4 regions of the Streptomyces sp. NPDC005438 genome follow, and region 2 is predicted to be linked to each of the others. Evidence: riboswitches for the same ligand, from Rfam matches in the RefSeq annotation. Region 2 holds a riboswitch; each other region holds the start of a gene.

Region 1 (5,690 bases), on a different contig from region 2:
GTGCCGACCTTCTGGACGTTCAGGGTGTTGCTCGCCCCGGTGACGTCGACCTTGGCGCACTCCCCGGTGAGCGTCACGCTGTTGGAGGCGCCGGACAGGCTGACCTCCCCGCCCGATCCGCAGTCCACGGTGCGACGCTCCGACGTTCCGTTGATCACGGTCCGCTCGCCCGACTTCCCGCCGTCGCCGGAGTCGGAGTCGGTCCCTTCGGGAGAGCAGGCGGCCAGGGCCAGCAGGGCGGTGACCAGCAGCAGGTGACGGGGCCTGGGGCTCGGGGCTTTCACGGGACTCCTCGGTGCGGCGTCTTCGGGGGACTTCTGGGGCTTCCGGGCTCTACGGATCGGACGGGAACGAGGGCACAGCCTTCCCTACCGACCTGCCCAGGGGAACCCCGGGTGGGCCAACCTAGTGGCTTTCACGGTGCCCAACAGCCTTGTGGGAACGGGGACTTGTAGGCCGGGTCACGGGGTGGTGGGCGGAGCCGTCGGGTGGGGTGCCACCTGCCGCCGGACGGGCGTGTGCCGGGGGGTGAGGACGCGTCAGGGATGCCCGACGGACGGTAAGTAAGGTTTCCCAACGGTTCCGTGGGGGCGGTGACTTGGGGCTCGCCTCGGGTTCCGTCGTGGAGGCGGGTGGGGGGTACGGGCCGGTGCCCTTCGCCGGTCGAGGGGGACAGGAAGGTTTCCTGACGGTTCCTCGTGCGGGATGCGCTCCCTCGTGTGAGGGAGGGGCTCGGCCCGTGGTGGCCGGCTCGCTCCGTACGAGGTTGCCGGCTCCTGGGCGCGGCCCCTTTCTCCGTACGTCTCCAGGAGTCTCTGTAGGGAAGGGGTTTCGGGAAGGGGGTACGGCGGAGGCTCCGGCCTCGCGACCTGTCCGACGCCGAGGGTCTGGATGCGGTCGCGGCCGTCAGGGGGTGCGGCATGGAGGGAGCGGCGGCACGCTCCCTGTGGGGCGCCCCTGGTGGTGAGCGGATCCCGTCGGACGGGGGTCGGCCGACGGCAGTGCTCCCACCCTTCGTTGGGGTCGACCGGTTCGAGGCGGGGCCACAAGGGGGGCGACCCGAGGGTGGCCCCGGCGCCCCGCCCCCGGGCGTCGCCGCGTACTTCCGGGTGCCCCGGGTCCCAGCCGGTCCGATGTCCGGTCGCCCCCTGGCCCGTACCCCGCCCCACTCCCAACGGGCTTGGTGGGCGGCGGAGTTGGGGGCCCTGGGCGCCCGGTCGGCCGAGGCTTCCGAGGGTCGCTTTGTTCGGTGGGTTCCTGTGAGGTCAGTCCCCGCTGTTGCGGTACCGCTGAGAAATGTAGTACTCCTTATACATGAGCGAGCAGGTGCACAACAGGCTGTCGGTGGTGAGGGCGGAGAGGAAGGTTTCCCGTCAGAAGCTGGCCGAGGCGGTTGGGGCCCATTACCAGACGATCGGCTACATCGAGCGCGGGCAGTACAACCCGAGTCTCGACCTGGCCCTGCGGATCGCCGCGTTCTTCGGCCTGCCGGTGGAGGCGTTGTTCTCCCTGAAACCGTTCACCCCCCTAACCGACGAGATCTACGGGAGGCAGACATGACCCGTCCCCACAACCCCGCCGCCGGAACGGGGCGCGAGCCCAGCCGCCGGGACCGGTGGACGCTGCGCACCATGAACCGCGAGGAGGGGCGGCACCTCCATGCCACCCGTACCCGCCGCACGACACTGGTGCTGGGGCACATCGCCGTGACCTCGTTGATGGCCGGCTCCGCCATCGCCATGTGCGCGCTCGGCGAACCCTGGTGGGCGCTGGCTCTGTTGCTGTCCCTGGTGATGTGGGTGCCGTTGACCGGGATGCTGAACTCGGCCACGCGGGGGCTGCTGGAACTGCGCCCCCACATGCTGGACGAGCGCCAACAGGCCGAGCGCGGCGTGGTGATGGCGCGGGCGTACCAGCTCACCCGCTGGGGGCTGCTGGTCGCCCTGGTGGGTTGCGTGGCCGCGCACGCCCTGGGCTCCTCGTTGCGGGAGCTGTCCGGGCCGATGGCGGCGCTGGGCTTCCTCCTGCTGGTGACCCACTTCCTGTCGCCGCTGTGGATCGCCGTACTGCGGGTGGAGGACGAGCCGTTGGGTGGGGACGAGGTGTAGGCGGTCGCGACGGGCCGAGCAACCCCCGCGGATGACCGGGGCGCTGGGGCCGGACGTGGGGTAACGATGAGATATCGGACGTATCGAGCCCCAGGCTTCACAGCAACCCCACTTCTTGGCTACCGTGCCCTGCCAGGCGACCCGTACCCCCAGTCGGCGAAGGCGTCGACACGGGTTGCCCCGTCGAGTCCGGTCTCACCGGAACCGGGGACCCACAGGCAACACCGGGGTGAATCAGGGGACATGCGACGCGTGTCCTCCGTAGGGCGACCTTCCGAAGCCCGAACCCGACAGCTAACCCGGTAGGCGGTCCACGGAAGGAGCCGCGACCTTGGCGTCGCATCGCAAACCCCGCGGCGGGATACTCGCCCACTCCCGCCGTCCGGCGGTCGGAGTCACCACCGTCGCCCTCGCCTCGGTCGGAATGCTGGCCCAGAGCGCCCAGGCCGCACCGAACGACAAGCCCTCCCTGGAGGAGGTCAAGGAGCGGGTCGACACCCTGTACCGGGAGGCCGGCACCGCCACCCAGAAGTACAACGCCAAGAAGGAGCAGACCGACCAGCAGCGCACCAAGGTCAACAAGCTGCTGGACAAGGCCGCTCAGCGCACCGAGAAGCTCAACGACGCCCGCCGCACCCTGGGGAACTACGCCACCGCGCAGTACCGCACCGGGGGTGTGTCCGGCACCGCCACCCTGCTGCTGACCCAGGATCCCCAGGGCTTCTTCAAGCAGTCCCACCTGCTGGACCGGATGACGGGCCGCCAGAAGGAGGCGGTCAAGGACTTCCAGGAGCAGCAGCGCCAGACCAACCGGCAGCGGGTGGAGGCCGGCAAGAGCCTGAAGTCCCTCAGCGAGAAGCAGGCCACCCTGCGCGAGGACAAGCAGACGGTCCAGGGCAAGCTGGCCGAGGCGCGCAAGCTGTTGTCCAAGCTGACCGCCGAGGAGAAGGCGCGGCTGGCGGCCATCGAGCGGAAGAAGCGCGAGGAGGCCCGCCGCAAGGCCGAACAGCGCGAGCGGGAGCGGGAGAAGGAACGGGAGAAGGAGCCCCCGCCGCAGGACGTGCCCGACGACGGCAGCTACTCCGCCAAGGCCCGCAAGGTCATCGACTTCGCCAAGAAGCAGCTGGGCAAGCCCTACGTCTGGGGTGCGACCGGCCCCAACTCCTACGACTGCTCAGGGCTCACCCTGGACGCCTGGTCCGAGGCCGGGGTGCAGCTGCCCCGTACGACCTGGGACCAGGTCGAGGTCGGGACCAAGGTGTCCAAGTCGTCGATGCTCCCGGGCGACCTGGTCTTCTTCTACGACGACATCAGCCATGTCGGGATCTATGTGGGCGGTGGGCAGATGATCCACGCGCCCAAGCCGGGTACCAACATCCGCTACGAGTCGATCGACTACATGCCCTTCCACAGCGCGGTGCGCCCGGCCTGAGGCGCCGGACCACACTTCACGGTCACGCCGGCGTCCCCGTTCGTCGCGGGGCGTCAGGCGTGACCGTGGTCGGGGCGCCGGGTGTTCGCCCGGTGTCGCCTCAGCTCGTCCACAGCACGGCCACGAAGATGTTCACCGTGGTCAGCGCGCCGATGGCGGTGAACAGGGGTGCGGGTACCCGCTCCTCGTCCCGCTGGAGGTAGACCAGCGCCATCACCACCACGAGCACGGCGGTCTTGATCCCGATCTTCAGGTTGTTGACCGGGTTGTCGTCGGCCTGGTTGAGGCCGACCAGGATCATTCCGGTCAGCAGCATCGTCAGCGCGCCGTGCCACATGCCGGGGGAGACCCGGGCCTCTCCGGGCCCGATGGCCTTCAACTGGAACAGGAACCCGCCCAGCAGCGCGGCGATCCCGATGATGTGCAGCCCGACGAACAGATGGATCAGTACGTCCATGGCCGCAGCCTAACCACCGGCCTCCGGGCACCCGTTCACCGAGGTCCCCCTCGGCCGAAGGCCCGGGGCCCGGTGCGTCCGCGAACCGGTCAGCCGTGGGGCCCCGCGAGGTCAGTCCCGGGCCCCCTGCCGGGGGTGCCCCGGCGCCTGCGGGGGCATCGGCGGATGGACCGGCCGGGGTGGCGCGTACGGGGGTGGTGTGGGCGCGCGCGGGGGTGGTGGGGGCACGACGTACCGGGGAACGGCCGGGGTGTCGTCGGGTGGCCCAGGCAGGTAGCGGAGGCGGCCGTCCCGGTCTGGTACCGGGACCAAGCCCGCCTGGTCCAACACCTGTCGGTAGTGGGCGTTGCGTCGACGGGCCCACAGGAAGAGGGCGCTTCCCAGGGCGAGTACGCCCAGGTACAGGCAAAGGATCATCAGCAGGAAGTCGGGGTCGGACCTGAACGCCACGACGTTGACCGCGAGGGCCAGGACGGCCAACACCGCCAGAGCCAGTGCCTCGTTCCGGGTGGGCGGCCGGGTGAGGTCGAAGTTGATGCGCGCCTCCAGCAGTTCCAGGCGAGGGGCGACATCGGGCAGGGGCCGCAGGGTGCCACCCCGTAGCATCCCGGGGAGGTCGCCGCCGTTGCCGGCCTGGGGGAAGCGGACGGAGTTCTCCATCGCTCTCCGTTGCGCCTCCGGGCTGTGGTCGCGGCCGAGGATCATCACGTTCCGCGTGTACTGGCCTTCGCCCGCGTGGTGGGTGTCCTGGTACGCGAAACCGAACTCCTCGGCTACCAGGGCCAGTCGGGCCAGTCGCCTCACCGGGATCTTGCCGACGACCCGCACGGTCTCCTGGCTGCCCATCTGGCGAAGCATCCTCGACACCAGGCGTTTGCTCACGAGGTCCTCCCCCTAGTGGGGCCGCTCGTCTGAACGGCCCCACGGAGGATAGGGGCTTTGGCCGAACCGCTCTCCGTCGGTTTTCCTCCGCTTTCCTCGCCTGGTTGTGCGGCAGGGCCGGCGGGGTGGGTCGGGTAGCGCTGTCGCGGTGGCGGTGAGGGGCCGGGTCGCTGGTCAGCCAGGGGTCACGGACGTCCCACCCGGCAACTACCCCTGCCCGTGGGGCTGGTGGCCGGGGGCCTTCCCATGGGGCGTCGGAGGGGTGCCGTAGGGCTGGGGGGAAGCGCCGTACGGTCCCGGAGCGTGGGTGGGGTGCCCACCCTGTCCCGGGTTCGGCGCGGACGCCGGCCCCTGCTGGGGCTGGTACGCGGGTGGCTGACCGTAGGGCTGGGCCGGTGCCCCGTACGGTCCCGGGGCGTGGGGCGGCTGGCCGTACTGCCCGGGCGGCTGCGCCTGCGGGGGCATGGGTGGCTGCGCGGGCTGCGGCGTGGGGGAGGGGTGTCCCGGAGCGGAGGGTGCGGGCACCGGTGGGAACCCGAACCCCTGAGGGGCGAACGGATTGTGGTGACCGGGGAGTTGGCCGCCCGGAGGCAGGTACCGGAGCCGCCCCTGTCCGTCCCGTACCGGGGTCAGCCCGGCCCCCACCAGCACCCGCTGGAAGCGGGCGTTGCGACGGCGGTTCCACACGAAGCCGATGCCCAGGAGGAACAGGCAGCCCAGGGTCACCCACAGCACCACGAGCACGAAGTCGGGCTCCGACCAGTGGAGGACGGCGGTGAAGGCGAAGCCGAAGATCACGCTTCCCACGCCC
Region 2 (5,690 bases):
AGCGGCTGGTGCGCAACCGACTGGACGAGATCCCCCACGAGTTGGCGAACCCCGCGCGTCGGGCGGCCAAGGAGCTGTTCCGGGAGCTGTTCCCGGTCGGTGACCGGATCTCCCGGCCGCGCCAGGGCACCGAGGAGACGGTCGAGCGGATCAACGCCACCGCGGTGCGCGCCTTCTACCAGGCCCATGTGCGGCCCTCCACGGCCACCGTGGTGGTGGTCGGCGACCTGACCGGAGTGGACCTCGACGCCGAACTGACCCGCACTCTGGGGCAGTGGACGGGCTCCGAGGCCAAGCCGGTGGAGCTGCCCGCGATCACGGCGGACGACCGGGGGCGGGTCGTGGTGGTGGACCGCCCGGGCGCGGTGCAGACCCAGCTGATGATCGGTCGGATCGGTGCCGACCGGCACGACCGGGTCTGGCCCGCCCAGGTGTTGGGCACCTACTGCCTGGGCGGCACCCTCACCTCCCGGCTGGACCGGGTGCTGCGTGAGGAGAAGGGCTACACCTACGGCGTGCGGGCCTTCGGCCAGGTGCTGTACTCCACGCCCGACCAGGGCGGCGCCGCCCTGATGGGCATCAGCGGCTCGGTGGCCACCGATGTGACCGGTCCCGCGCTGGCCGACCTCCGCCAGGTGCTCGTCACCCTGGCCGAGGAAGGGCTGACCGAGGAGGAGCGGGACACCGCCGTACGCAACCTCGTCGGTGTGGCTCCCCTGAGGTACGAGACGGCCAGTGCCGTCAGTTCCACCCTCGCGGACCAGGTGGAGCAGCACCTCCCCGACGACTTCCAGGCCCAGCTGTACGCCAGGCTCGCCGAGACCGGCACCGTGGAGGCCACCGCCGCGGTGGTCAACGCCTTCCCGGTGGACCGGTTGGTGACGGTTCTGGTGGGCGACGCGGAGCAGATCGTCGAGCCGGTGAAGTCCCTGGGCTGGGGCGAGGTGAAGGTGGTCAGCGGCTGATCCGGTCGAGGCTGACGAGACGTTTGCCGAGGTCAGCGGCGTGAGAGTGAGCTGACCCCGGAGAAGAACCCCTGGTGCGATCCAAGGCACCAGGGGTTCTTTATGTCTGCTTTGAAGGTCTTTGTCGGGCCTCCCGTGTGGCCTGCGTGACAAAAGCCCGGATCTGTTTGCCGATTCTCAGATGTCCCCTTTAGCGTCGTTCGCGTTGTCCGTCAGAAGTGACCGCAGGACGCGGCCGACGGCAGCGATCGCCGAGTCCCCGAGGTGTCGACCTGGGGAGCCGGGGACCCAACCGCCTGAGTCCCGCCGAGGGCCAGGGGGGCTGACTGAGGCCCCTGGGGTGAATCGGAACATCCTCCGTCGAGGTGCCCGTAGGAGACCTTCCTGCTCCGAACCCGACAGCTAACCCGGTAGGCGAGAAGGAGGGAAAGGAGCACGCCGCTCATGGCGTTCAGCCGTCTTGTTGAACAGTGCCGCCACAAGGTCACTACCCAACGTAAGCAGATGATGATTGTCGGTGGCAGCGCTCTCGCGGGGGTCGGGCTGGTGACCGGTATCGCCACCGCCTCGGTGAGCGACGAGGGGCAGTCCAGGTCGGCCACGGGTTCCGGCGCGGTCGACCGGCCCCTGTCCGGTTCGCTGGACGACCAGGCCGAGACCCAGCGTGAGGAGGCCGGGGGCAAGGGAGGCAGCGCGTCCGGCGAGGGGAAGGACACCGGCCGCAAGGACGGTGCCGAGGACTCGCACCAGAAGCGCGGCGACGCCGACGCCGGCGGGAAGAAGCCCGGGAAGCCCGAGGACTCCGGGAAGAAGCAGCAGGAGAAGAAGGCCGCCGAGAAGGCGCAGAAGGCCGAGGCGGAGAAGAAGGCCAAGGAGAAGGCCGACAAGGAGAAGGCCGACAAGGAGAAGGCGGACAAGGAGCGGAAGCAGAAGGCCGACCGTTCCCAGCGCTCCAAGCCGGCCCCCAAGCCCAAGGGCTGGGTCTCCCCGATCGACGGCGGCAAGGTGACCACCCCCTACAAGAGCGGTGGCGCCCTGTGGTCGTCCGGCAAGCACAGCGGGATCGACTTCGCGGCCGGCACCGGTACCAAGGTGCGGTCGGTGTCCGCCGGGACCGTGGTGGTGGCCGGCGACGGCGGCGCCTACGGCAACAACATCGTGGTCCGCCACAACGACGGGACCTTCACCCAGTACGGGCACCTGTCGAAGTTCAGTGTCTCGCTGGGCCAGTCCGTGAAGGCCGGACAGCAGATAGCCCTCTCCGGTTCCACCGGTAACTCCACCGGTCCGCACCTGCACTTCGAGGCCCGGACCACCCCCAACTACGGATCGGACATGGACCCGGTCAACTACCTGCGCCAGCACGAGGTGCACGTCTGAGCAGGGAGTACCGAACGGGCCGGCCCGCACTGCCGGACCGGGTCACCCACCCCACGGTGACCCGGCTCCGCGCAGTCAGCCGATGACCAACGAGGTCGGTCCGACCGCTCACCCCGAGGTCCCCGGAACCCGCTCGTTCCGGGGACCTCCCCTCGGTCGTACCGCGTGTTCGCGCTCGTGCGGGGCACCGAGCCGTCCCCGGACGGGCCCCCGCTCGTCAGGCCGGCCGGCTGCCGAAGGGGTACGGCCCTCCCGGCCGTATCCCTTCGGGGCGTTCCGTGCTGGTGCCCCGCCTCACCCCGGGGCCCCACCTCGGGGGCGCTGCCATGGAACGGGGCGCCACGCGAGTCCCGTAACACTCCGGGGCTCCACCAGGGGTGACCGGTGGGCTGACGCCTCGGCCCCGGGAACCCCGGCCGAGCCGAGGTTCACCACCGCGAGCCCGCCCGGGTCGGCCCGGGACGAGCCGGAACCGTACCGGGGTCGTCGCCGGTCAACGACCGGGCGGAGGCGGCGGGTTGGCGGACGCGGTGTCGGGGTGCCGGATCAGTCGGGCGCCGGCAGTTCGTCCAGCCCCCGCGAGACCAGCTGCGCCATCCGGTCCAGGGCCTGTTCGGCCCCCTCACCCTCGGCCGCCAGCACGATGGCCTGCCCGTGTTCGGCCCCCAGGGCCAGCACTCCCAGCATGGAGGCGGCGTTCACCGGGTCGCCGCCCTCCTTCCTGACGGTCACCGGAACTCCCACCCCGGCAGCCGCGCGGCAGAACACCGCCGCCGGGCGTGCGTGGAGTCCGTCCGGCCAACCGATGGTGACCTGGCGCTCTGCCATGGTGGTGCCCTTCCCTGTGGTGGCGTTGTCCGGGCCAGCTTGGCACGTCTCCCGAGGTGGGGACGTACCGCGTACCACCTGGCGGACACCCGGTCCCCAGCAGGGCGGACCGGCGCCCTCCGCAACCTCCCGGCGCGGAACGACCAGACCAGACCGGTCCGGGCTACCGCGAGGCCCCGGTCTCCCCGGGAGGGCCTCGCCCCCAGCCAGCCGTCCACCGGGGGAAGGGCGAACCGGCCCTCTCCGTACCGCCCCGGTGCCACCAGGCCGGTCCAGGCTCAGGGGCCCAGGGACGGCCGACCCCCTCGGCACGGGGCGGCGGGGTCTCCTCGTGAGGCGGGCGCGCACCCCTGTCACCGCCCGGCCCGCTCTACCCTGGGGCCATGGACACGCCCGTGGATCGCGCCTACCCCACCCACTGGGAAGCCGACGTGGTGCTGAGGGACGGTGGTACGGCCCGTATCCGCCCCATCACACCGGACGACGCCAAGCGACTGGTCGACTTCTACGAACAGGTCTCGGACGAGTCCAAGTACTTCCGCTTCTTCGCCCCCTACCCACGGTTGTCGGACCGCGACGTCCACCGCTTCACCCACCACGACTACGTGGACCGGGTCGGCCTGGCGGTGACCGTCGGAGGGGAGTTCATCGCCACGGTCCGCTACGACCGCATCGACGAGCGGGGCCTGCCCGCCTCCGCCCCGGCGGACATGGCCGAGGTGGCCTTCCTGGTGCAGGACGCCCACCAGGGCAGGGGAGTGGCGTCCACCCTGCTGGAACACATCGCGGCGGTGGCCAGGGAACGCGGTATCCGACGGTTCGTCGCCGAACTGCTGCCCGCCAACCGCAAGATGGCCAAGGTGTTCACCGACGCCGGCTACTCCCAGCAACGCAGCTTCGAGGACGGCTCCCTCCACCTCACCCTCGCCCTGGAACCCACCGAGAAGTCGCTGGCGGTCATGCACGGCCGTGAGCAGCGGGCCGAGGCCCGGTCGGTACACCGGCTGCTGGCACCCGGCTCGGTCGCCGTGGTGGGGGCCCGCCGTACGCCGGACGGTGCCGGCCGGACCGTACTGGAGAGCCTGCGCACCTCCCACTTCACCGGTCGGGTCTACGCGGTCAACCACCGGCTGCCCGAGGGCGAGGAACCGGCCCACCTGGGAGGGTTCCCCGCCTACCGCTCGGTGCGTGAGGTACCCGAACCGGTGGACCTGGTCGTCCTGGCCGTGCCCGCGGCCCGGGTGCCCGAACTGGTCGCCGAGTGCGGGGAGTGCGGGGTGTCCGGGCTGGTCATCCTGGCGGCCGACTTCGACCGGGACGAGCAGCGCCAACTGGTCCACCAGGCAAGGGCCCTGGGGATGCGCATCATCGGCCCCAACGCCTTCGGGCTGATCAACAACGCCGAGGACGTCCGCCTCAACGCCACCCTCTCCCCACGCGCCCCCGCACTGGGCCGGGTCGGCCTGTTCACCCAGTCGGGAGCGATCGGCATCGCGCTGCTGGAGGGGCTGCACCGGCGGGGTGCCGGGCTGTCCAGCTTCGTGTCCGCCGGCAACCGGGCCGACGTCTCCGGCAACGACGTGCTCCAGTACTGGGACGACGACCCCCACACCGACCTGGCCCTGATGTACCTCGAGTCCATCGGCAACCCCCGGAAGTTCACCCGCCTCACCAAGCGGACCGCCCGCCGCAAGCCGGTGGTCGTGGTGCGCGGCGCCCGACACAGCGGCAGCGCCCCGCCCCCCGGCCACGCCGCGCCACCCACCCGTACCCCGGACGCCACCGTCTCCTCGCTGCTGCGCCAGTCCGGGGTGATCCTGGTGGACACGGTGACCGAACTGGTCGACGTCGGGCTGCTGTTGGGCCACCAACCGGTACCGGAGGGACCCCGGGTGGGCATCGTCGGCAACAGCGAGTCGATGTGCCTGCTGACCTACGACGCCTGCCTGGCCCGCTCGCTGCGCCCCCGCCCCCCGGTGGACCTCACCCCCGCCGCCTCACCCGAGGACTTCCGCGCGGCCCTGTCCGAGGCGCTGGCCTCCGAGGAGGTGGACGCGGTGGTGGTGGCCGCCATCCCCTGGGTGGGCGACGTACCGGCCGCGCGGCTGGCCCGGGCACTGGGGGAGACCGCGCGGGAGTCGACCAAGCCGGTCGCGGTGACCCATCTGGCCATCGAGGGGTTGGAGGAGGAACTCGCCCACTGGGGCATCCCGGCCTATCCGGCTCCCGAACGGGTCGTCCACCCCCTGTCCGAGGCCGTGCGCTACGGGCAGTGGCTGCGGGAGGCCGAACACCCCGGCCGGGTACCGGAGTTCGAGGTCGACGAGCCGGGGGCCGCCGCCCTGCTGGACCGGGTCACCCCCCAGCCCCCTCAGGAGGCGGACGACCCGGTCGCGCGGGTCGGGGAGGCGGTACCGAGCCGGCCCCTGGACCCCTCCGACGCGGCGACCCTGCTCGGGGCCTACGGCATCCACCCGTTGTCGGCCCTGCCCGCCCTCGACGTGGAGGCGGCGGTAC
Region 3 (5,690 bases), on a different contig from region 2:
CTGGCCGCCGCCCCCGCCGACCGCCGGCAGGCCCGTACGGCCGCGCCCGTACTGGGGCTGCTCGTCGCCATGGCGCTGCACTCGCTGTGGAACGGCACCGCCAGCGGGCTGGGGTTCCTCGCGGTGTACGGGACCGTGATGACGCCCCTGCTGGCCCTGCTGGTCTGGTGGGCGCTGTGGACCCGGCGCCGGCAACTGCGCACCGTACGGGCGGTGTTGCCGCTCTACGCGGCGGCCGGCTGGCTGGGGCCGCTGGAGCCCTGGGGCCTGTCCGTGGCGGGCGCCCGCTCGCTGGCCCGGAGTCACGCCCGACAGACGCTGGGCCCGGCGGGGGCGCGGGAGGTCGCCGCGTACCAGCGGTACGCCACCGCGCTCGCCCTGCTACGGGACCGGATGGCCCGAGGGGTGCCGGAACCGGACTTCCCCGCGCGGGAGGGGGAGTTGCTCCACGACATGTGGCGCCGGCACGGGGTGGGCGGTCCGGCCACCGCTCACGCGGCCCGCCTGTTCCCCCCGCCGGGGATCGCCCTGGCTCCCTGGGGCCAGGCCACCCCCTACGCCCTCTCCCCCGCCACCCATCCCCCGCCGTACGGGGGCGGCTGGGCCGCCCCCGGTCCTCCGGCCACCCCGTACGCGGCACCCCCGTGGCCCCCCTCGGGCACCTGGGCGCTTCCGGGGGCGCTCCCCGGAGTGGGGGCGCCCACGGGTCCGGCGCCCGGTGGATGGCGCCCGACCTCCGGGTGGGTATGGCCGTCGGGGCCCGGTCACCGGCCAGGCCCCCACGGCCGGCGACCAGGGTGGCCACCGATGCCCGACCGTCCGCCACCGGGGTCCCCCGCCGGTCCGAACGGCTCCGCCCCGGGCGCCGACCGCCCGGAGCGGGAGGTCTGACCGTTCCCTCGAACCCCCGTTGCATTCCCTAGAGCAAACGCATACAGTGGCTCGCGCATTCGGAAGCAAAGCGTTCATCGAATGCGAACCAGTACGCCAATTCCCTTGATTCTGCGGCTGGTTGAGGTTTGCTCAGACAATTCACCGACCCCGGGGGTGCTGACGGAATGCCGCTTGTGCAACGTGTCATGGAAACAAACGACAGCTGGCTCGTCCCCGACCAGCTGCTCGTCGAGGACGCCTTCCACGGACGGAACGTGTGGGCCTCCCGGCTCGGCGGCGCGGTGCTGGTCCACGGCGAGGTGGAGGGCCTGCCGCCCCAGGAGGCGGACGCGGTACGCCAACGGCTGCGCGCGGCCTACCCCGGCCAACGGGTCACCGACGAGGGCGACCTGTGGGCGGTGTGGCCGCCCAGCCACTGACCCCGGACGGCGCCCCGACCGCTCCCCGGGCTCGTCGGCCCACCCGTGGCGTCGGCCACCCGCCGCTCGCCCCGCCCTGCCGTCCCTCACGGCCGGCCACCCCCGCCGGTACCCCGTAGGTGCGGTACCGCCTCCACACCCGGCCCCCGACCAGGTGGACGGGGCAGGCACCCCGCCCAGGCCTTGCCCAGGCCCCGCTCCGCCTCGCACGACGAGGGGCCGACGGCCTCTTCGGCCGTGCTCCCCACGGCACCTTCTCCGATCCGCGGCCGGTCAGGTCAGGATGAGTCGCCGAGAGCCTGCCGTGCTCTGGTCCACCACCGCTCGAACTCCTCCTCGGAGATCTCCGATGTACGGGGCAGGTCCCACCAGCCGTCCGTGGGGCCTTCGGCGAGAACGCCGTACCGCCGTTCATAGCGCCCCATCGCCGCGAGATCGGCATGGTCACGCAGGTCCACGACCTCCGCCAGGGAAGCCGCTGTCACCGGCCGTGAGTCCCGCTCCCTGACCTCGACCTGACGCGCCGCCCAGCCCTCGTCATCGGTCTCGAAGTACAGCCACAGACCCTCGTCCTGGTAGTAGGCGCGGAACCAGGTCCTCATGCCGCCGTCCTGACCCACCACCTTGACCACACGCATGGGGGCACCCCCAGCTCCCACCCGGCGTGCCCCAGGTCTACGGCGCCGTCCCCGGGGAAGGCCCGGCTCGGTGGGCACCCGTCCGGCATCCGACCCGCACACCCCGGGGGCCGTCCGGGAAAAGGACGGTGGCCCAGACGTCGGGGGGTACGTCTGGGCCACCGGGTTTCGCGGGGCCGCGCGGAAGCGGGCCCGGGTGGGCGCCCGGCCAGGGGGCGCCGTCGCACCTCGTACCCTCCTCGGCGTACCGGCACACCGGGTGCCGGTACGGTCGACCGACCCGAGGTGGGGCCGGTCAGGGCCGAGCGGGGTGGTGGTGCGGGGTCAGACCTGCTGGCCCTTGCCGCGCAGCCAGGCCAGCGGGTCGATGGCGTCGCCCCCGCCGGGCCGGACCTCGACGTGCAGGTGCGGGCCGGAGGAGTTCCCGGTGGAGCCCACCCGGCCGATCACGTCGCCGGTGGTGACCTTGCCGCTGGTGCGGCTCATCGAGGACAGGTGGCAGAACCAGATCTCGGTGCCGTCGTCCAGCTCCAGCACGATGCGGTAGCCGTAACTCCCGGCCCAGCCGGCCTCCTTGATGGTGCCGCTGTGCACCGCCTTCACCGGGGTGCCGGTGGGGGCGGCGAAGTCCTGGCCGGTGTGGTTGCTCTGCCACATGCCGCCGGAGTCGCCGAAACCGGAGGTGAGCTGGTACGAGGAGAGCGGCACGGTGTACTGCTTGGCCAGCTCGGCCCGACGCTTCTCCTCCGCCTTCCGCTTCTTCTCCTCGGCCGCCTTGCGCTTCTTCTCGGCCTCGGCCTTCCGCTCCTTCTCCGCGTCCTCGGCGGCCTTGGCGGCGGCCTGGCGGGCGGCCTCGCTGGCCGCCTCGTCGGCGGCGGCCTGTTCGGCCTGGCCGCGCTGCTGCTCGGCCTGGGCGAGGATGCGGTGCCGCAGCGCCTCACCCGCGTTGGTCTGTCCGTTGCGGGAGTCGTCCTGGGTGAGCCCGGCCTGGGTCAGCGGGGCGGCGTTGACCGTACGGTCGGCCCCGTCGTCGGCCAACAGCTCGCCCACACCGGGGAGTTCCTTGGCCGCCGGCAGTTCGGCGGACACCTTGTCGACCGTGGAGCCCAGGTCGGGCATGGTGACGGCGGTGGGTGACTTGTCCTGGGCGGTCGCCATGCCTCCGGCGCCCACGGCCGCGATCATGCCGACGCCGAGCACCGCGCCGCTGCGGGCCATGCCGCCGCGCTGCCGCACCACCCGGTGCCGGCCGCGTACCGGCCGCACCGACTCGGCGGTGGGGTTCCACTCGGGTTCGTCGGTCTCGATGCGGGGGCCGTACGCCTGGTAGGGCGCGGGGTCCGGGGAACCGTGGGGGTCGCTCTCCTCCATGCCGTACGGGTCGTACGGGAGGTGGGCGGAGGGGCCAGCGGGGCCGTAACCGGCCTCGGGGGCATACCTGTTGGACGCCACGAGTGGCGTTCTCCTTTCCTTCCCTCACGCCTACCGGGTTAGCTGACGGGTTCGGAGCAGGAAGGTCTCCTACGGGCCTCTCCTGGGCGGGAGTTGCCCGATTCACCCCAAGGTGATGTGGTTCCCCGGTTCCCCCATGGTGAGGTGACGCTGGTGGCGACGCCCCGAGGGGATTCGGCGTTGGCGCGCGGCGCCGTCTGGTGACGGCGGTGACGACCGCACTGCGTTATCGAACGTTAATAGACCCGCGGCTCAGATTCCAAGCGGGGTAGGGGAATTGGGCCCCGGGCCCCGGACGCTTATCGGTCAGCCGAGGGCAAAGCCGGGCAGGTTTCGGTGTTCTCAGAACCCCGTGGCACCGAGAGTGACTCCCACCCCGACCACCCCGGCAGCTCCCACTACCACAACCCTCACGGCCGCCCCGACCGTCACACCGGTCACGGCTCGGCCCCGTCCACCCGCGCGGAGTCCTCCGCGATCGCGGGGCTCTCCCGCGCGGTGACCTCCTCGGGAACCGTGGAGTCCTCCCGGGCGACCGCCAGCAGCGCGGCGTCGTCCGCCGCCTTGCCCCCGGTGTGCTCGGCCACCGCGCGGACCACCTCGTCCAGCAGCTCGTCCGGGTACCGGTAGTGGTGGCCCCGCAGCCGTACCGCGGGCTCGAAGAAGACCCCGTTGGCGTCCCGCGCCTCGGAGATGCCGTCGGTGTACAGCAGCAGGGTCGCGCCCTCGGGGAAGTCGAAGGTGTCGCACTGGTCGGGCCACTGCCCCAACTCGTCCATGCCCAGCGGCAGCGCGGCCTGGGAGGGACGGAGGAACCGGGTCTCGCCCTGGTACAGCATCAGCGGAGGCGGGTGACCCCGGTTCAGCAGCCGCAGCGTGAACGGCTGGGAGGGGCGCACCTCGGCGAGTACGGCGGTGGTGAACGTCTCCCCGTCGTCCCCCGGCCCACGTCGCGCGGCCTCCCTCCGCATGGCCCGCTCCAGCCGGGAGGCCACCTCCTCCAGGCTGTCCTCCTGCTCGGCCGCCTCCCGGAAGGCGCCCAGCACGATGGTCACCGACTCGACCGCGTCCAGCCCCTTGCCCCGTACGTCCCCCACGATCATCCGCACCCCGTGCGGGGTGTCCTGCACCGCGTACAGGTCACCGCCGATGGACGCCCCGGACTGGGCCCCCTGGTAGCGGGCGGCCACCCGCAGCCCCGCGACCCGGTCGGCGGGCACCGGCAGTACGGCCAGCTGGGCGGCCTCCGCGATGTCCCGGGCCGAGGCCAGCTCCTCGCCGCTGCGCCTCAGCAGCACGTTGAACACCACCGCGAGTCCGGCGACGGTGGCCACGGTGGCGGTCTGCATCGGTCCCTGGGCGGGGGCGTTGTTCTCGTCCAGGCCCAGCACCAGGGCGCCCTCGGCGATCACCGCCGCCAGTCCGGTCAGGGCGGTGGCCCGTACCGACAGTACGGAGGCGGCGACCATGGAGGCCGCCGCGAACAGGGGGGAGATGGTGAGCCCGGCCGGGGTGGCCAGTCCGATCAGCACCCCGAACACCAGGAAGATCGCCGGGCAGGCACGCAGCCAGGACCGCTCCCGGCCCTCACCGCCGTCCGAACGTCTCGGTGTCCCATCCGCCACGGTCCCACCTTGACCCGGTTGGCGCCGTGCGGCTAGTTGTCCGGGGCCACCGGGGCGAATTCCCCGAGCGTGAGGCGAAGGCTCAGCGGTAGGCGAGCGCCCAGCCCTGGGCCTGGAGGTAGGTGGGCGGGGCGACGGGGGCGGGCCGTCCGGCCACGGTCCGCGCGGTACGGACCGCCTCGTGCACGGCCAACCGGAACAGCCGGGAACCGGTACTCACCCGGGCCACCCCCAGTGCGGCCAGCAGCGGCAGCTCGGGGCCACCGGGGGCGTACAGGATGTTGAGCGGCAGCGGGTGGCGGGCGGCCAGCCGCTCGATGGTGTGCGGGTCCCGCAGTCCCGGGACGAACAGCCCGTCGGCGCCCGCCTGTTGGTAGGCGGCCAGCCGCCGGTCCGTCCCGGCGCGATGGCCGGGCAGCCAGTGGGTGTCGGTACGGGCGTTGAGGAACAGGCCCGGGGCCGCCTCCCTACAGGCCACGATCAGCCGGCACTGCTGGTCGACCGGGCGCAGCGAACCGTCGGGGCGGCCGTCCTCCAGGTTGACGCCGGCCACCCCGTAGCCGGCCAGTTCCCGTACCAGGTCGGCGACCTCGGCGGGGTCGCTGGCGTCGCCGGGGTCGCTGGGGTCGGTTCCGAACCCTCCCTCGACGTCCACCGTCACC
Region 4 (5,690 bases), on a different contig from region 2:
CCGGACGACCTGGCGCTGGCGTTGACCGCGCGGGAGGTGGAGGAGGCCCGGGCCGCCGGGCGGATCGCCTCCCTGATGGGTGCCGAGGGCGGGCACTCGATCAACAACTCGCTGGCCACCCTGCGGGCGTTGTACCAGCTGGGGGTGCGGTACATGACCCTCACCCACAACGACAACGTGCCCTGGGCCGACTCGGCCACCGACGAGCCGGCGGCCGGTGGGCTGACCCGCTTCGGTGAGGAGGTGGTGCGGGAGATGAACCGGCTGGGGATGCTGGTGGACCTCTCGCACGTGGCGGCCTCCACCATGCGGGACGCGCTGCGGGTGAGCGAGGCGCCGGTGATCTTCTCGCACTCCTCGTCCCGGGCGGTGTGCGACCACCCGAGGAACATCCCGGACGACGTGCTCCAACTGCTGGCGGACAACGGGGGCGTGGCGATGGTGACCTTCGTGCCCAAGTTCGTGCTGCCGGAGGCGGTGGAGTGGAGCGACCGGGCGGACGCCCACCTGCGGTCGCTGGGTCTGCACCCGCTGGACGGTACGGAGCGCGGGGTGCGGGCGCGGCGGGAGTTCGAGGAGGCGAACCCCCGGCCGGAGGCGACCGCTTCCACGGTGGCCGACCACCTGGACCACATGCGCCAGGTCGCCGGGATCGATCACCTGGGTATCGGCGGGGACTACGACGGGGTGCCCTTCACCCCGGCCGACCTGGGCGATGTGTCCTGCTATCCACGGCTTGTGGGCGAGTTGTTGGCGCGTGGCTGGTCCGAGACGGACATCGGCAAGGTCACCTGGGGGAACGCGGTCCGTGTCCTGGGCGAGGCGGAGGGGGTCGCGCGTGAACTGTCCGCGCGGCGCGGACCGTCGATCGCCACCCTCTCCCAACTCGACGCTCCGAGCGCCCAGAACGGGTAATTCGGACTCCCGTGACGCAATTCACCCCGCCTTCGGGCGGGGTGATGTCCGTTGCGCGCCGTTTGTTTTCCTCCCGCGCCATTCCCCTTGCTGGGGGCGGTAGTTGAGGAACGGCTTCCGTTCGTGCCGGTGGCCGCGCGTCGGCGTCGTCCGCCGTTCGGTCACTCCATCGGGTCGTCCTGGGTTAAATGTCTATTTCGCTCTCACGTTCAACTTCCCCGAGCCGCTTGTTTCGTCGCATTTTCTGCGTTTAACGTTCAGCTCCGCCGCTACCCCAAAGTGGCGGTCCGCTGCCGGACGCCGAATCCTGCCGGCGGCAGCGGATCCCAGACGTCACGTCTAACGGCAGGAGCGGGGGACCCAAGGTAAGTGCCGGACCCACGGGCCGGCTTGGGGTGAAGCCACCGAGAGGTGGCCGGGCAACTCCAGCCCGAACCCGACAGCTCACCTCGCAGGCGTCGGAGAGGAGCACCACTATGTCCGGACGCGGACGCCACCGGCGGCCACGCGACAGCCGCCTCAACAAGAACGTCACCCGCATCTCCGTGGTCGCCGCCGCCGGCGGGGTCACGACCATGGTCGCCGGCGCCAACGCCCAGGCCGCTTCCGTCAGCACCTGGGACAAGGTCGCCGAGTGCGAGTCCAGCGGCGACTGGAGCATCAACACCGGCAACGGCTACTACGGCGGGCTCCAGTTCGCCCAGAGCACCTGGGAGGGCTTCGGCGGCAGCAAGTACGCCTCGCGGGCCGACCAGGCCAGCAAGTCCCAGCAGATCGACATCGCGGAGAAGGTGCTGGCCGAACAGGGGCCGGGCGCCTGGCCGCTGTGCGGTCCCAAGGCGGGGCTCGCCAAGGGCGGTCCCGCCCCGGGTGTCGACCCGGGTGGCGAGTCCAAGCCCACCACGCCGGCCAAGCCCAAGGCCCCGTCCAAGCCCGAGCGGCCCAAGGGCGACCAGGCCAGCAGCCACGGCCGCAACGGTGAGTCCTACACCGTGGCCAGCGGCGACACCCTGTTCAAGATCGCCAAGGCCCAGGACGTACAGGGCGGTTGGGAAGCGCTGTACGAGGACAACCGCCAGGTCATCGGCGGCGACCCCGACGTGATCATCCCCGGCCAGAAGCTGAGCGTCGACGGTGGCCCGGCCAAGTCGGAGTCCAAGGCGACCCCGAAGAAGTCCGGTCCCAAGCACGCCAAGCCGAAGCAGTCCAGCGACCAGGCGTCCGCCCCCAGCGGCAACTCCTCCGGCTTCCAGGCTCCGGTGAACGCCCCGACCAGCACCGCCTACCGCGCGTCCGGCGGCTCCTGGTCCAGCGGTTACCACACCGGGGTGGACTTCTCGGTCTCCAGCGGCACCAGTGTCAAGGCCGTCGGCCAGGGCACCGTGGTGTCCGCCGGCTGGGGCGGCTCCTACGGCAACCAGGTCGTCATCAAGCACTCCGACGGGCGCTACAGCCAGTACGCCCACCTGTCCTCGCTGTCCGTCAGCGCCGGGCAGACGGTCAGCGGTGGCCAGCAGTTGGGGCTGTCCGGTTCCACCGGCAACAGCACCGGTCCGCACCTGCACTTCGAGATCCGTACCGGTCCCGACTACGGCTCGGACATAGACCCGCTGGCCTACCTGCGCGGTAAGGGCGTCTCGCTCTGACCCACGCCGGGAGGTCGACCGCTCCTCTCCGGTGCGTCGAGGCCCTCCCCGCCCTTCCCAGGGCGGGGAGGGCCTTCGCGTGCGCCGGTGGCCCGCCCGATCCGGTACGGGTCCGGTGAGGGAGCAGGTGTACGAGGGCCCCCGCCTGGTACCCGCCCCGGTGGGCGACCGGCCGACCCGGTCCGAGGCTCCCGTGTGGCGTCCCCCGTACCGCGGGGCGGATTCGGGGGCTTGGCCCGGACATCCACGTGCTTGGCACGGATAGTCGCAACCTTGAGACGTGGACGCCCCGGGCAGAATGCCGGCACAGCCGGACACGTACACGTGAGCGACCGGGAGACGGGAGTGGGGCCATGTCTCTGGCGGACCGCATGGGCGGCGAGGGCGGTGGGCCGAAACCCATCAAGGGGGTGAACGGCCCCGGCGGCCTCGGGGGCGGCGGCCTCCGGGACACCGCGGCCCGGTACGCCCTGCTCCCCCTGCGCCTCTTCCTCGGAGTCACCTTCGTCTACGCCGGCCTGGACAAGCTCACCGACCGCGCCTTCTTCGCCTCCTCCGGCACCGGCTCCCTGGCCGCCACCCTGGACGGGGTCCGCGACACCGCCGCCCTCCCCTTCCTGGTGGAGCTGGCCCAGCGGAACCCCGAGGGTTTCGGGTACGCCATCGCCCTGGGAGAACTGGCCGTCGGACTGGGCACCCTGCTGGGCCTGTGGTCCCGGGTGGCCGCCCTCGGGGGAGCCCTGATCTCGCTCACCTTCTGGCTGACGGTGAGCTGGTCCACCGAGCCGTACTACCTGGGCAACGACCTGGCCTACCTGATCGCCTGGCTGCCCCTGCTGCTCGCCGGAATCCCCCGCCACTCCGTGGACGCGGTACTGGCCGCGCGCCGGAGGCGGAAGGGGAGGGTCATCTTCGGGTAGGGCGTACGGGGTGGACCGCCTCCGGTTACCGTGACCGCATGGGAGGCAGGGGCGGGGCGGGAACGACGGACACGGCCGGACCCGGGGAGGGCCGGATCGGCGGACAGCGGGGAGCGGCCGGTACCGGTGCCGGCTCCCCGGACCACAGCGACGCGTCGGGCGATGCCGGAGCCGCCTCGGCCGCCGCGACCCTCGCGCGCCTGACGGCCGGCCCCGAACCGGTCGCCCGGGTACTGGACTGGCTCGGCCGCCGCTGTCCGGGCACCGCGACCCTGCTGTACGCCGACGGCACCCCCGCGTACCCCGCGCACCACACACCCCCGGAGGAACTGGCCGACCTGGTGCGCGCGGTACACCGCCAGCGCACCCCCTCCACGGTCCGGGGACTGGGCCGGGACACCGTCCACGTGGTCGCCCTGGGCACCCCCGCCGACAGCGCCCAGCGCCCCGACCTGCCCTACCTGACCCTGGTCGAGGTAGCGCCCAACACAGCGCCCGGTGCGCTGACCAGGTCGGAGGGGGCACCCCGGGGCGCCCCGCTCGCCGAGGCCGCCCGCGCCCTGGGCGTGGCCTGGCGCCTGGAGGAGGCCGACCGGCGCTGGCAGCGGGCCTGGCACGCCGAGGCCAACAGCCGGGAGACGGTGCTCCAGTTGCTGATGGCCGGGCAGATCGTGATGGCCCAGCGGGTCGCCCGGATAGTGGACCGCGGACTGCCGGAGCTGTGCTGGCTCCAGGTGATCGAGTGCCCGGACGGCGACCGTGGCCGGATGGCGCTGCTGGTGGAGCGGGCCAGCGAGGGCCGGGCCTGGTGGGCGCCCTGCTCGGTGCGGCCCCGCCACCTGATCACCCTGGTTCCCGCCTCGGAGGGCGGCGACGTGGCCGTACTGGCCCGGCGACTGTTGCACCTCGAACCGCACTGCCGGATCGGCGCCAGCGAACCCTCCACCCTGCCCGAGGCCCCCCTCGCCTACGAGCAGGCCTTCCACGCCCTGGCCGTGGCCCGCCAACTCGTCGACGGCCACGCCCGGTTCAGCCCGGACGCGGCACCGATGCCCCGGGTGAGCGCGGAGGCCCGCCGCTGGGCGGACGCCCTGCTCCAGCCGGTCGCCGGCCACGTGCCCCCGCGCCGCGCCGACCCCGACGGTGGGGAACTGATGGCCACCCTGGCGTCCTGGCTGAGCTTCGCCGGGGCCGCCAACCACCACCTGAAGATCCACCGCAACACCCTCAGCGCCCGGGTACGGCTGCTGGAGCACCTGTTGGGGAAGGACCTGGTCGGCTCCCTGGCCGACCAGTCCGCCTGCTGGCTGGCGCTACGGCTGCTCCAGGCCCCCTCACCGGCGCCATCCACCGGACCGGATGTCGACCCGGACGCCGACGCGGGTGCCGACGCGGGTGCCGCGCCGGACGTTCCGGCGCCCACCCTGGAGGCGTTGCTGTCCACCCCGGAGGTCGTCAAGTGGGCCCGTACCCAGGTGGCCCCGCTCTCCCCGGAGGCGTTCACCACCGTCCGGGAGTGGCTGCGCGCGGACGCCCGACTGCCGGTCGCCGCACGGGAGTTGGGGATCTCGCTGCCGGGGGCCCGCAAGCGGCTGGCCCGGGTGGAGGAGCGGCTGGGGCGCTCCCTGCTGCGGGCTCCCAGCGCCCGGCACCAACTGTGGCTGTCGATGCGAGCACTGGGGCAGCTGTGACCCCGGTGGCCCTCACTGTTCGGGAAGAAACCGCCGGTCCCGGTCACTGTGCGAACTGTTCCTGGTGACCGCCGGCCCGCCCGGTCTACCTTCGTGGTGGCCCTCTTCGGGCCTACCCGGGCATCCAGACCCGTGCCACCGCCGGTTCTGTCAGGCTCCCCTCGGTACGGGTCTGGAGGCCTCACCGTGGCGAGCGGTCCGCCCACCGGTCGCGGTGGCGTGGGGTCGCCCGCCTCCCCCGGTCCGCAGCGCGGTGACGGGGGTGCCGCGCTGCGGGCCTTCGCACCGCCCGGTCAGCGGCTGGCCGACCCCGGTCCCGTCTTCCCGTCGCGCTGGCCGGACACCACCCGTCCGACCAGCCAGCCGAAGACCACCAGCAGCCCGGAGGCCAGCACCCCCGCCGGGGCCAGCAGCCACAGCAGCGGCTCGGACGGGTGGAGCACCCCCGTGGCGTCCAGGACGTAGACCAGCCCCACCGTTGCCAGCAGCAGCCCCACCAGCAGCCGCGTCGGTCGGAA

What was found. A riboswitch is a leader RNA that binds a small molecule or an ion and turns the genes downstream of it on or off. The one in region 2 is predicted to bind cyclic di-AMP.
Positions count from the first base shown of each region.
Region 1: it holds a riboswitch for cyclic di-AMP, as region 2 does, so the genes downstream of both, ABZT14_RS02575 (NlpC/P60 family protein) here and ABZT14_RS24900 (M23 family metallopeptidase) in region 2, are expected to answer to the same signal.
Region 3: it holds a riboswitch for cyclic di-AMP, as region 2 does, so the genes downstream of both, ABZT14_RS10395 (M23 family metallopeptidase) here and ABZT14_RS24900 (M23 family metallopeptidase) in region 2, are expected to answer to the same signal.
Region 4: it holds a riboswitch for cyclic di-AMP, as region 2 does, so the genes downstream of both, ABZT14_RS17230 (transglycosylase family protein) here and ABZT14_RS24900 (M23 family metallopeptidase) in region 2, are expected to answer to the same signal.

Region 1 covers NZ_JBEXEP010000001.1:610,024-615,713, forward strand. The annotation lists gene ABZT14_RS02560 (DUF3060 domain-containing protein) at 1-284, opposite strand, end outside; gene ABZT14_RS02565 (helix-turn-helix transcriptional regulator) at 1,315-1,560, shown strand; gene ABZT14_RS02570 (hypothetical protein) at 1,557-2,108, shown strand; cyclic di-AMP (ydaO/yuaA leader) riboswitch at 2,280-2,433, shown strand; gene ABZT14_RS02575 (NlpC/P60 family protein) at 2,440-3,540, shown strand; gene ABZT14_RS02580 (hypothetical protein) at 3,641-3,997, opposite strand; gene ABZT14_RS02585 (hypothetical protein) at 4,109-4,879, opposite strand; gene ABZT14_RS02590 (hypothetical protein) at 5,087-5,690, opposite strand, start outside.
Region 2 covers NZ_JBEXEP010000016.1:89,789-95,478, forward strand. The annotation lists gene ABZT14_RS24895 (pitrilysin family protein) at 1-965, shown strand, start outside; cyclic di-AMP (ydaO/yuaA leader) riboswitch at 1,205-1,397, shown strand; gene ABZT14_RS24900 (M23 family metallopeptidase) at 1,470-2,345, shown strand; gene ABZT14_RS24905 (HPr family phosphocarrier protein) at 2,892-3,173, opposite strand; gene ABZT14_RS24910 (GNAT family N-acetyltransferase) at 3,557-5,690, shown strand, end outside.
Region 3 covers NZ_JBEXEP010000004.1:18,361-24,050, forward strand. The annotation lists gene ABZT14_RS10380 (PrsW family intramembrane metalloprotease) at 1-891, shown strand, start outside; gene ABZT14_RS10385 (hypothetical protein) at 1,080-1,313, shown strand; gene ABZT14_RS10390 (hypothetical protein) at 1,592-1,951, opposite strand; gene ABZT14_RS10395 (M23 family metallopeptidase) at 2,276-3,403, opposite strand; cyclic di-AMP (ydaO/yuaA leader) riboswitch at 3,416-3,593, opposite strand; gene ABZT14_RS10400 (PP2C family protein-serine/threonine phosphatase) at 3,841-5,028, opposite strand; gene ABZT14_RS10405 (isocitrate lyase/phosphoenolpyruvate mutase family protein) at 5,111-5,690, opposite strand, start outside.
Region 4 covers NZ_JBEXEP010000007.1:307,738-313,427, forward strand. The annotation lists gene ABZT14_RS17225 (dipeptidase) at 1-915, shown strand, start outside; cyclic di-AMP (ydaO/yuaA leader) riboswitch at 1,237-1,386, shown strand; gene ABZT14_RS17230 (transglycosylase family protein) at 1,392-2,561, shown strand; gene ABZT14_RS17235 (DoxX family protein) at 2,915-3,481, shown strand; gene ABZT14_RS17240 (helix-turn-helix domain-containing protein) at 3,520-5,172, shown strand; gene ABZT14_RS17245 (hypothetical protein) at 5,466-5,690, opposite strand, start outside.